DNA from 2 places in the Mesorhizobium sp. M0408 genome. Region 1 is predicted to be linked to the other one. Evidence: predicted binding sites of a transcription regulator. Region 1 holds the regulator's gene; the other holds the start of a gene.
What was found. The regulator HrcA, encoded in region 1, represses chaperone genes, less so after heat shock. The targets are predictions, from matches to a motif close to GTTAGCACTCNCNNNNNGNGAGTGCTAAC.

Region 1 (4,401 bases):
GGGCGTTCTGCTCGAAAGTGGTGCCGGTCTCGTCCGGCTCCGGCAAGCCGTATTCCTTTGCGGACTTCGCTTCTATGCCGAATGGCGCCATCAGATCGGCGAATTCCCGCAATTTACCGGCATTATGGCTGGCGACGACGATCTTATGCCCGTCAAGCGAATGGACAGTTGGCGAATGCATCAGATGCCCCAGATTCTTGGCTCGGCGAATTCGATCGAATTGCCCGACGGGTCGCGAATATAGATCGAGCGGCCGCCCTGCGGCCATTCGAACTCGCTTTCGATGGCAATTTTCTTCGCCTCAAGATGCGCTTTCCAGCGTGGGATTTCATCCGCGCTTGCGGCGAAGCAAAGATGGCCCTGGCCGACCGCGCCATGCGGCGGTACTTTGAGCTTGGCGTCGGCCGGCGGCGGCACTTTGGTCGCCTCGGCATTGAACATAAGCAGCACGCTGTCGCCGCAGCGGAAGAAGAGATGCCTGCCATCGACCTTGCCGAGCAGATCGAGCCCGAGCACGCCCGAATAGAACCGTTCCGCGGCAGCAAGGTCCGTCACGTAGAGTGCTGATTCCAGGATTGCAGAAGGGGTCACAGGATCGCCAATCTCATCAATATTGACCGCAGCTAAGCCACCGCCATTTGCTGCAAGCTGACCAGGCGCTGAATACCTTTCTTGGCGAGCCCCATCAGCGCCGCGAACTGCTCTTCCGAGAACGGCTCGCCCTCGGCCGTGCCTTGGATCTCGACGATGCCGCCCTTGCCGGTCATGACGAAATTGGCGTCGGTGCCGGCCGAGGAATCCTCGATATAGTCGAGGTCGATGACCGGCTGGCCATCATGGATGCCGCAGGAGATCGCCGCAACGTGATCCTTCAGCACCTTGCCCAGGCTCGCCATCTGGCGGGTTTCCATCCAGCGCAGGCAGTCGTAGAGCGCCACCCAGCCGCCGGTGATCGAAGCGGTGCGCGTGCCGCCGTCGGCCTGGATCACGTCGCAGTCGACGGTGATCTGCTGCTCGCCGAGCGCCTGCAGATCGACCACGGCGCGCAGGGAGCGGCCGATCAGCCGCTGGATTTCCAGCGTGCGGCCGCCTTGTTTGCCGGCCGAAGCCTCGCGGCGCATGCGCTCGCCGGTCGAACGCGGCAGCATGCCGTATTCCGCCGTCACCCAGCCCTTGCCGGAGTTGCGCATCCAGCCCGGCACCTTTTCCTCCAGGCTGGCCGTACACAGCACATGCGTGTCGCCGAACTTCACCAGGCACGAGCCTTCCGCATGCTTGGAGACGCCGCGCTCGAAGGAGATGGGGCGCATTTCGTCGAATTGGCGTTTGGAAGGGCGCATTCAGGCTTCTTTCTTTCTTCGGAATCTTGGCCGGGGAATCTTGGCCGGCTTGTAGCCGCACGGGGCGTGAGGCGCAAAGGAAAATGGACCGGTTGCGCCGACACCGCGGAAGTCTATATCTTCGGGGCGGAGGTTTTTGGCTCGAAATGACAAAGGCAGTCGATCCCGGTTTGCAGTCGCACGTGCTCCCGTCGCACGCGCTGCAATCGCCCGCGCTTCAATCGCTCGACATGCGTTCGCGCGACATCTTCCGGCGCATCGTCGATTCCTATTTGAGGGATGGCGAGCCGGTCGGTTCGCGCAGCCTGTCGCGCATCCTGCCGTCGTCGCTGTCGCCGGCCACCATCCGCAACGTGATGAGCGACCTTGAGCATCTCGGCCTGATCTATGCGCCGCACATTTCGGCTGGCCGGCTGCCGACCCAGGCAGGCCTGCGCTTCTTCGTCGATGCTTTCATGGAACTTGGTGACCTCTCCGACGAGGAGCGCCGCACCATCGAGGCCCAGGTGCGCGCCTCCGGCTCGGGCGCGACGCTGGAGCATATGCTGACCGAGGCCAGCCAGATGCTGTCCGGCATGTCGCGCGGCGCCGGCCTCGTGCTCGCCGCCAAGAATGAGGTGGCGCTTAAGCACATCGAATTCATCCAGCTAGAGCCGACCAAGGCGCTGGCCGTGCTGGTCTCGCAGAACGGCGACGTCGAAAATCGCGTCATCGATCTGCCCGCCGGCATCACCATCTCGCAATTGCACGAAGCCTCCAACTTCCTCAACGCCCATATCCGCGGTCGCACCCTGGCCGAGGCGCGGGTCGAGATCGCCCGCATCAAGGAAGAGACCAGGGCAGCCCTCGACACGCTGTCGCAGGATCTGGTCGAGAAGGGCCTGGCGGTCTGGGCAGGCGCTGAAAGCGGCGTGCCTGGGCGGCTTATCGTGCGCGGCCGCGCCAATCTCCTGGAAAACGTCACTGCCCAGGCCGACATAGAATTGCTGCGGCATCTGTTTGAGGATCTGGAGACGCAGGATGGGCTGATCCAGCTTCTCGACCTCGCCGAGGCAGGCCCAGGCGTGCGCATATTCATCGGTTCGGAAAACAAGCTGTTTTCGCTGTCTGGCTCCTCGCTGGTGGTGGCACCCTATCGCGACAAGGACGCGCGCGTCGTCGGTGCGCTCGGCGTCATCGGGCCGACGCGGCTGAATTATGCGCGCATAGTACCGATGGTCGACTATACCGCGCAGCTGATTTCGCGCATGCTGAGCTAGGAGCCGCCGCGGGCCTGCCGCAAGGAGGAGAAAAGAATGGCGCTGGAATCGTTCAAGGCCCAGATCAGTCTGCTGCTCGAAGAAATGATCAACCAACCAGAGGATCAGCACGAGGTGCAAGAGCAGTTGCGCGAGAAGCTGCAAGAGATGCGGGCGATGGGTCTGCCGCTGCCGGCCGATCTGGTCGCGCTGGAAAAGCGCCTCGACGACGACTTTTACGCCTCTGGCAACTGAACGGGTTCGGCTTCAAATCCTCGTGTGCTGGACGGCCGCTTGGAACGATCAATACCTGATGCCGTTTGCCCTGTTCGAGGCGAATCCCGGAGGACGTTGATGATCCGATCTGGCGGCTTTGCGGCCGTTGCCGCTGCCCTCCTTGTTGCGACACCGGCAGCCGCCCAGCAGGCGGACCAGAATGTGCTCAAAGGCGAAGCCGCGTTTGGCGATTGGCACGCCGACAGGCCTGGCGTCCGACGCCTGATTGGGCCGCGAGACATGCCGGCAGCCGACCCCGCCCAATCCGCTTCGAACGGCGCCGGCGTGGCGGAACGGCCCGAACGCGCCAAGCCAGAATTGCCGTCGGGCTTTTCGGCTGAAATGATCGCATCCGGCATCGTCAATCCACGTGTCGTGCGCGTCGCTCCGAATGGCGACCTGTTTGTTGCCAACAGCCATGCCGACCAAATACGCGTCTATCGTCTCGCCGAGGGCAGCGCCAAGCCCATCGAGAAAGCGATCTTCGCCAAGGGGCTCAATTATCCCTACGGCATCGCCTTCTATCCGCCAGGAGACAAACCGCAATGGGTTTATGTCGCGAACAGCGACAGCATCGTCCGCTTCCCCTATCGCGATGGCGACCTGAAGACATCCGGCAAACCAGAAACCATTGTCGCCCAAATCCCGTCGGGTGGTCACACGACCCGCGACATCGCCTTCTCGCAGGACGGCAAAACGCTTTATTTGTCGGTTGGCTCCGCCTCGAACGTCGCCGAGGATATAGGTAAGGAGCCGGATAGCGGCCTCGACGCCTGGGCCAAATCAAAGCCGCTCGGGGCGGCCTGGGGCTCCGAGGACGGCCGTGCCGATGTGCTCGCCTTTGACCCGGATGGGAAAAATCCCCGAACTGTCGCCACCGGCCTGCGCAACTGTACGGGCATGACCGTGCAGCCCGCCACCGGCGCATTGTGGTGCGTCGTCAATGAGCGCGACGAACTCGGCGACAATGTGCCGTTCGAATTTGCAACAGCGGTCAAGGACGGCGGATTCTATGGTTGGCCTTGGTACTACATCGGCAATAACGAGGATCCGCGCCATCAGGGCGAGCGGCCAGACCTCGCCGGCAAGGCCACTGTCCCCGATGTATTGATGCAGGCGCATTCGGCGCCGATGAATATAGCCTTCTACGACGGCAAGAACTTCCCGGCGGATTATCAGGGTGACGCCTTCGTCGCCATGCATGGTTCGTGGAACCGTGGCGCCAGGACCGGCTACAAGGTGGTGAGGCTCAAATTCAGGGATGGCAAGCCGACAGGCGAATATGAGGACTTCATGACCGGCTTCGTCATCTCGAACGACGCCGTCTGGGGCCGACCGGTCGGTGTCGCGATGGCCAAGGACGGCTCGCTGATCGTCACCGAGGACGGCAACGGCACCATCTGGCGCATTACCTACGAAGACGGCCGCTCCTGAACGGCGGTGTCGCCTGCTGCGCTGGCGCAATCGAATTCGGCCCGAGGGAATTCACCCAACTTCAACATTGTGCGACAAGCGCCAATCATGACACTCACCGGGTTCCTCGCCTA
Region 2 (4,401 bases), on a different contig from region 1:
ATCGGTCGAGGCGCTCCGCGCCCGCTCCATCCCGTTGGCGGGCATCGCTTTCATCGGCGATGAGATGGCCGATACGCAACGGACCATCGTGGAATTCAGCGGTGCGCCGCAGCTCGGCAGGCTGCCGCACCTCGATGTGCTGACGGGCAAAACACTGAGGGACGCAATGGTTGCCGGCTTCGCCTTCGCCTCGATTACTGGAGGTGACTGATGTCGCAGTCTCATGTGTGGCATCCCTTCACCCAGCACGCGCTCGAGCCTGCGATCCCAGAAATCGTCCTGACTGAGGGCGCCTATCTCCACAGGGCCGACGGCGCCCGCATCCTGGACGCCATCTCCTCCTGGTGGGTCGTCACACATGGCCACCGCCATCCCCGCATCATGAAGGCAATCGAGACAACCGCGTCGAGCCTCGACCAGATTATCTTTGCGGGCTTCACGCACGAGCCGGCAGAGCGCTTGGCCAAGGCGCTTGTCGGCCTCGCTCCCGCTGGACTCGACTGGGTGTTCTATTCCGACAGTGGCTCGACCTCAGTCGAAGTCGCGCTGAAGATGGCGCTCGGTTATTTCCGCAACATCGGCGCGCCGCGCTCGCGCATCGTCGTCATGGAGCACAGCTATCATGGTGACACGATTGGAACGATGAGCGTCGGTGCGCGTGGCGTGTTCAACGCCGCCTACGAACCCTTGCTGTTCGAGGTCGACATCATCCCCTTTCCGGCCGCGGGGCACGAGCAGGAGACGCTGGATCGTTTCGAGGCTGTGACCCGCGATCGACGAGCCGCAGCCTTGATCGTCGAGCCGCTGGTGCTGGGCGCCGGCGGCATGCTGATGTATCCAGCATCGGTTCTCGCCGAATTGAAGAAGATCACTGAGGCCTCCGGCTCGCTGCTGATCGCCGACGAGGTGATGACCGGCTGGGGACGCACCGGAACCATGTTCGCCTGCGAGCAGGCATCGATTTCTCCAGATATCCTGTGCACCTCCAAAGGCTTGACCGGCGGCACCATCCCGCTGGCCGTAACGCTTGTCACCGATGCCATCTTCCGGGCGCACTATTCCGAGGACCGGAAGAAGACGTTTTTCCATTCGAGCTCCTACACCGCCAATCCGATTGCCTGTGCGGCAGCACTCGCCAATGTCGAGATCTGGCGCGACGAGCCAGTGGCCGGGCGGATCACGGCCTTGAGCGTGATGCAGGCCGTCGGGCTGCAACGCTTTCGGGACAATCCATATTTTGCCGACTGTCGAGCCACGGGAACGATCGCGGCGCTCGACCTGCGAACCGGTTCCGCAGGTTATCTCGCCCAGATTGGTCCGAAGCTGCGCGCTTTCTTCCTCGAGCGCGGCCTGCTTGTGCGCCCGCTCGGCAATGTCCTCTACCTTCTGCCACCCTATTGCATCGCAGGCGACGAGCTCGAACGACTCTATGACGCCATCGAGGAGGCCGGGGAACGCTTCGGGTCCAGGCCGTGAGCAAGTCGTCGCGCATTCTCGGACTTGGCCATCACGTGCCTGGGCGCAAGGTGGCCAATGCCGAGATCGAGAGCAATCTCGGCCTCGAGCCGGGCTGGATCGAAAGGCGTACCGGAATCCGTTCGCGGTTCTGGGCAACGGACGAAGACACGCTGTCGGGTCTTGCCACCCGGGCTGGCGACATGGCGCTGGTGAACGCCGGTATTGCGCGCCACGACATCGGTCTGCTGTTGCTTGCCACCTCGACGCCCGACCATCTTCTGCCGCCAAGCGCGCCGCTGGTCGCACACAAGCTTGGCCTTGGCCGCGCAGGCGCGGTCGATCTGACCGGCGCCTGCGCCGGCTTCATCTATGCGCTCATGTTTGCGGACGGGTTCACCCGCCTGCATGGCAAACCAGCGCTGGTCATCGCCGCCAACATCCTCAGCCGCCGCATCAATCCAGCCGAGCGCGCGAGCTCAGTCTTGTTCGCCGATGCCGCCGGCGCCCTGGTGATCGGTCAGTGCGATGATGCTGATCAGGGCATTCTCGGTGCCTCGGTGGCTTCGGACGGCTCGCGCTACGGGCTGATCCAGATTCCCGCAGGAGGAAGCAACACGCCGTTCCATGGCGACCTCGACCTCGGGCAGACCCGGATGACGATGACCGACGGGCGCGAAGTGTTCGCAAAGGCCGTCGAGATGATGACCGATTGCTCGACAACCGCGCTAGCCACTGCGGGAGTGCGGCCACACAATGTCGGCCGGTTTGTGCCGCATCAGGCCAATACTCGGATTTTCGGCGCGGTCGGAAGAAACCTCGGCATTGCGGACCAAGCAATTGTCAAGACGATTGCCGAATACGGCAACTCTTCGGCCGCGACGGTCCCGCTGTCGCTCTCGCTCGCCAACCAGATGAAGCCATTCCAGCCAGGAGAGAAAATCCTTCTGGCGGCGGCGGGTGCGGGTCTCAGCGGCGGCGCTCTCGTGGTTGGAATCTAGCCGGCCGGCTAACGCGCGCAGGACTGGTCATGAATGGCAATAGGAGCAACAGAACCAATGCCAAAATGGCCTTCTGAAGCTCGACATGACCAAGCTGACGCAGCACCACCCGTGCGAGCCTCTGGATGAGTTCAAATGCAACACCCGTTGCACCAATCGTACCATCTGAATAAAGCTCAATTACAAAGGGTGAGCCGCCCCATATATGTCGGATACCCGACATTGTTCACATAAAAGGCTCGATGCTTACACGCTCTTTGCTAGCTGCTCTTTGCTGTCTTCTCTTTTCTCTTTGCTCTTTGCTCTTCCGTCTTGACTAGCAGGAGCCTGCGGCTTATCTCATTGCCGCGTTAGCACTCGCTTCGGCTGAGTGCTAGGCATGCTCCGGCAACGGAGCACCGTTCAACATCCGCACCAAGGAAATCCAAAAATGGCAAAGTCGAATTTCCGGCCGCTGCATGACCGCGTGGTCGTACGCCGGGTCGAATCCGAATCCAAGACCGCCGGCGGGATCATCATCCCGGATACGGCGAAGGAAAAGCCGCAGGAAGGCGAGATCATCGCCGTCGGCTCCGGCGCTCGCGACGAAGCCGGCAAGCTGGTCCCGCTGGACGTCAAGGCCGGCGACCGCATCCTGTTCGGCAAGTGGTCGGGCACCGAAGTCAAGCTCAATGGCGAAGACCTTCTGATCATGAAGGAATCCGACATTATGGGCATCATCGGCTGATTATCGGCCTCACCGTCAACTGAATTTCGGGCTTGATCGCAAGCCCCTGCCAGGAGCTAAAAAATGGCTGCCAAAGACGTAAAATTCTCCCGCGATGCCCGTGAGCGCATGCTTCACGGCATCAACATCCTCGCCGATGCGGTGAAGGTGACCCTCGGTCCCAAGGGCCGCAACGTCGTCATCGACAAGTCGTTCGGCGCACCGCGCATCACCAAGGACGGCGTCACCGTCGCCAAGGAAATCGAACTTTCCGACAAGTTCGAAAACATGGGCGCGCAGATGATCCGCGAAGTTGCTTCGAAGACCAACGACATCGCCGGTGATGGCACCACGACCGCGACCGTCCTGGCGCAGTCGATCGTCCAGGAAGGTAACAAGGCGGTTGCCGCCGGTATGAACCCGATGGACCTGAAGCGCGGCATCGACCTGGCCGTGACCGAAGTCGTCGCGGCTCTCGGCAACGCTGCCAAGAAGATCAAGACCTCCGAGGAAGTTGCCCAGGTCGGCACGATCGCCGGCAATGGCGACGAGTCGGTCGGCAAGATGATCGCCGAAGCGATGCAGAAGGTCGGCAACGAAGGCGTCATCACGGTTGAGGAAGCCAAGACCGCCGAGACCGAGCTGGAAGTCGTCGAAGGCATGCAGTTCGACCGCGGCTATCTCTCGCCCTACTTCGTCACCAACGCCGACAAGATGGTTGCCGAGCTCGAGGACGTCTACATCCTCCTGCACGAGAAGAAGCTCTCCAACCTTCAGGCCATGCTGCCGGTTCTCGAAGCCGTCGTGCAGACCTCTAAGCCGCTGCTCATCATCTCGGAAGACGTCGAAGGCGAGGCTCTGGCCACGCTGGTCGTCAACAAGCTGCGCGGTGGCCTGAAGATCGCCGCCGTCAAGGCGCCGGGCTTCGGTGATCGCCGAAAGGCCATGCTGGAAGACATCGCCATCCTCACCGGTGGCCAGGTCATTTCGGAAGACCTCGGCATCAAGCTCGAGAATGTCGGCCTCAACATGCTCGGCCGCGCCAAGAAGGTGTCGATCTCCAAGGAGAACACCACCATCGTCGACGGCGCCGGCAAGAAGGACGAGATCCAGGGCCGCGTTGCCCAGATCAAGCAGCAGATCGAAGAGACCACGTCGGACTACGACAAGGAGAAGCTGCAGGAACGTCTGGCGAAGCTCGCCGGCGGCGTTGCGGTGATCCGCGTCGGCGGCGCGACG

Region 2: the regulator HrcA is predicted to act here: its motif matches at 2,806-2,834, upstream of groES (co-chaperone GroES).

What each region holds. Positions count from the first base shown of each region.
Region 1 covers NZ_JAMYRO010000005.1:40,294-44,694, reverse strand. Annotated here, with positions in the region: gene rdgB (RdgB/HAM1 family non-canonical purine NTP pyrophosphatase) at 1-181, opposite strand, end outside; gene NKI67_RS07345 (VOC family protein) at 181-591, opposite strand; gene rph (ribonuclease PH) at 624-1,340, opposite strand; gene hrcA (heat-inducible transcriptional repressor HrcA) at 1,487-2,599, shown strand; gene NKI67_RS07330 (hypothetical protein) at 2,636-2,833, shown strand; gene NKI67_RS07325 (PQQ-dependent sugar dehydrogenase) at 2,933-4,288, shown strand; gene NKI67_RS07320 (LysE family translocator) at 4,376-4,401, shown strand, end outside.
Region 2 covers NZ_JAMYRO010000026.1:29,910-34,310, reverse strand. Annotated here, with positions in the region: gene bioD (dethiobiotin synthase) at 1-211, shown strand, start outside; gene NKI67_RS25645 (adenosylmethionine--8-amino-7-oxononanoate transaminase) at 211-1,476, shown strand; gene bioZ (3-oxopimeloyl-[acyl-carrier-protein] synthase BioZ) at 1,473-2,456, shown strand; gene groES (co-chaperone GroES) at 2,887-3,183, shown strand; gene groL (chaperonin GroEL) at 3,247-4,401, shown strand, end outside.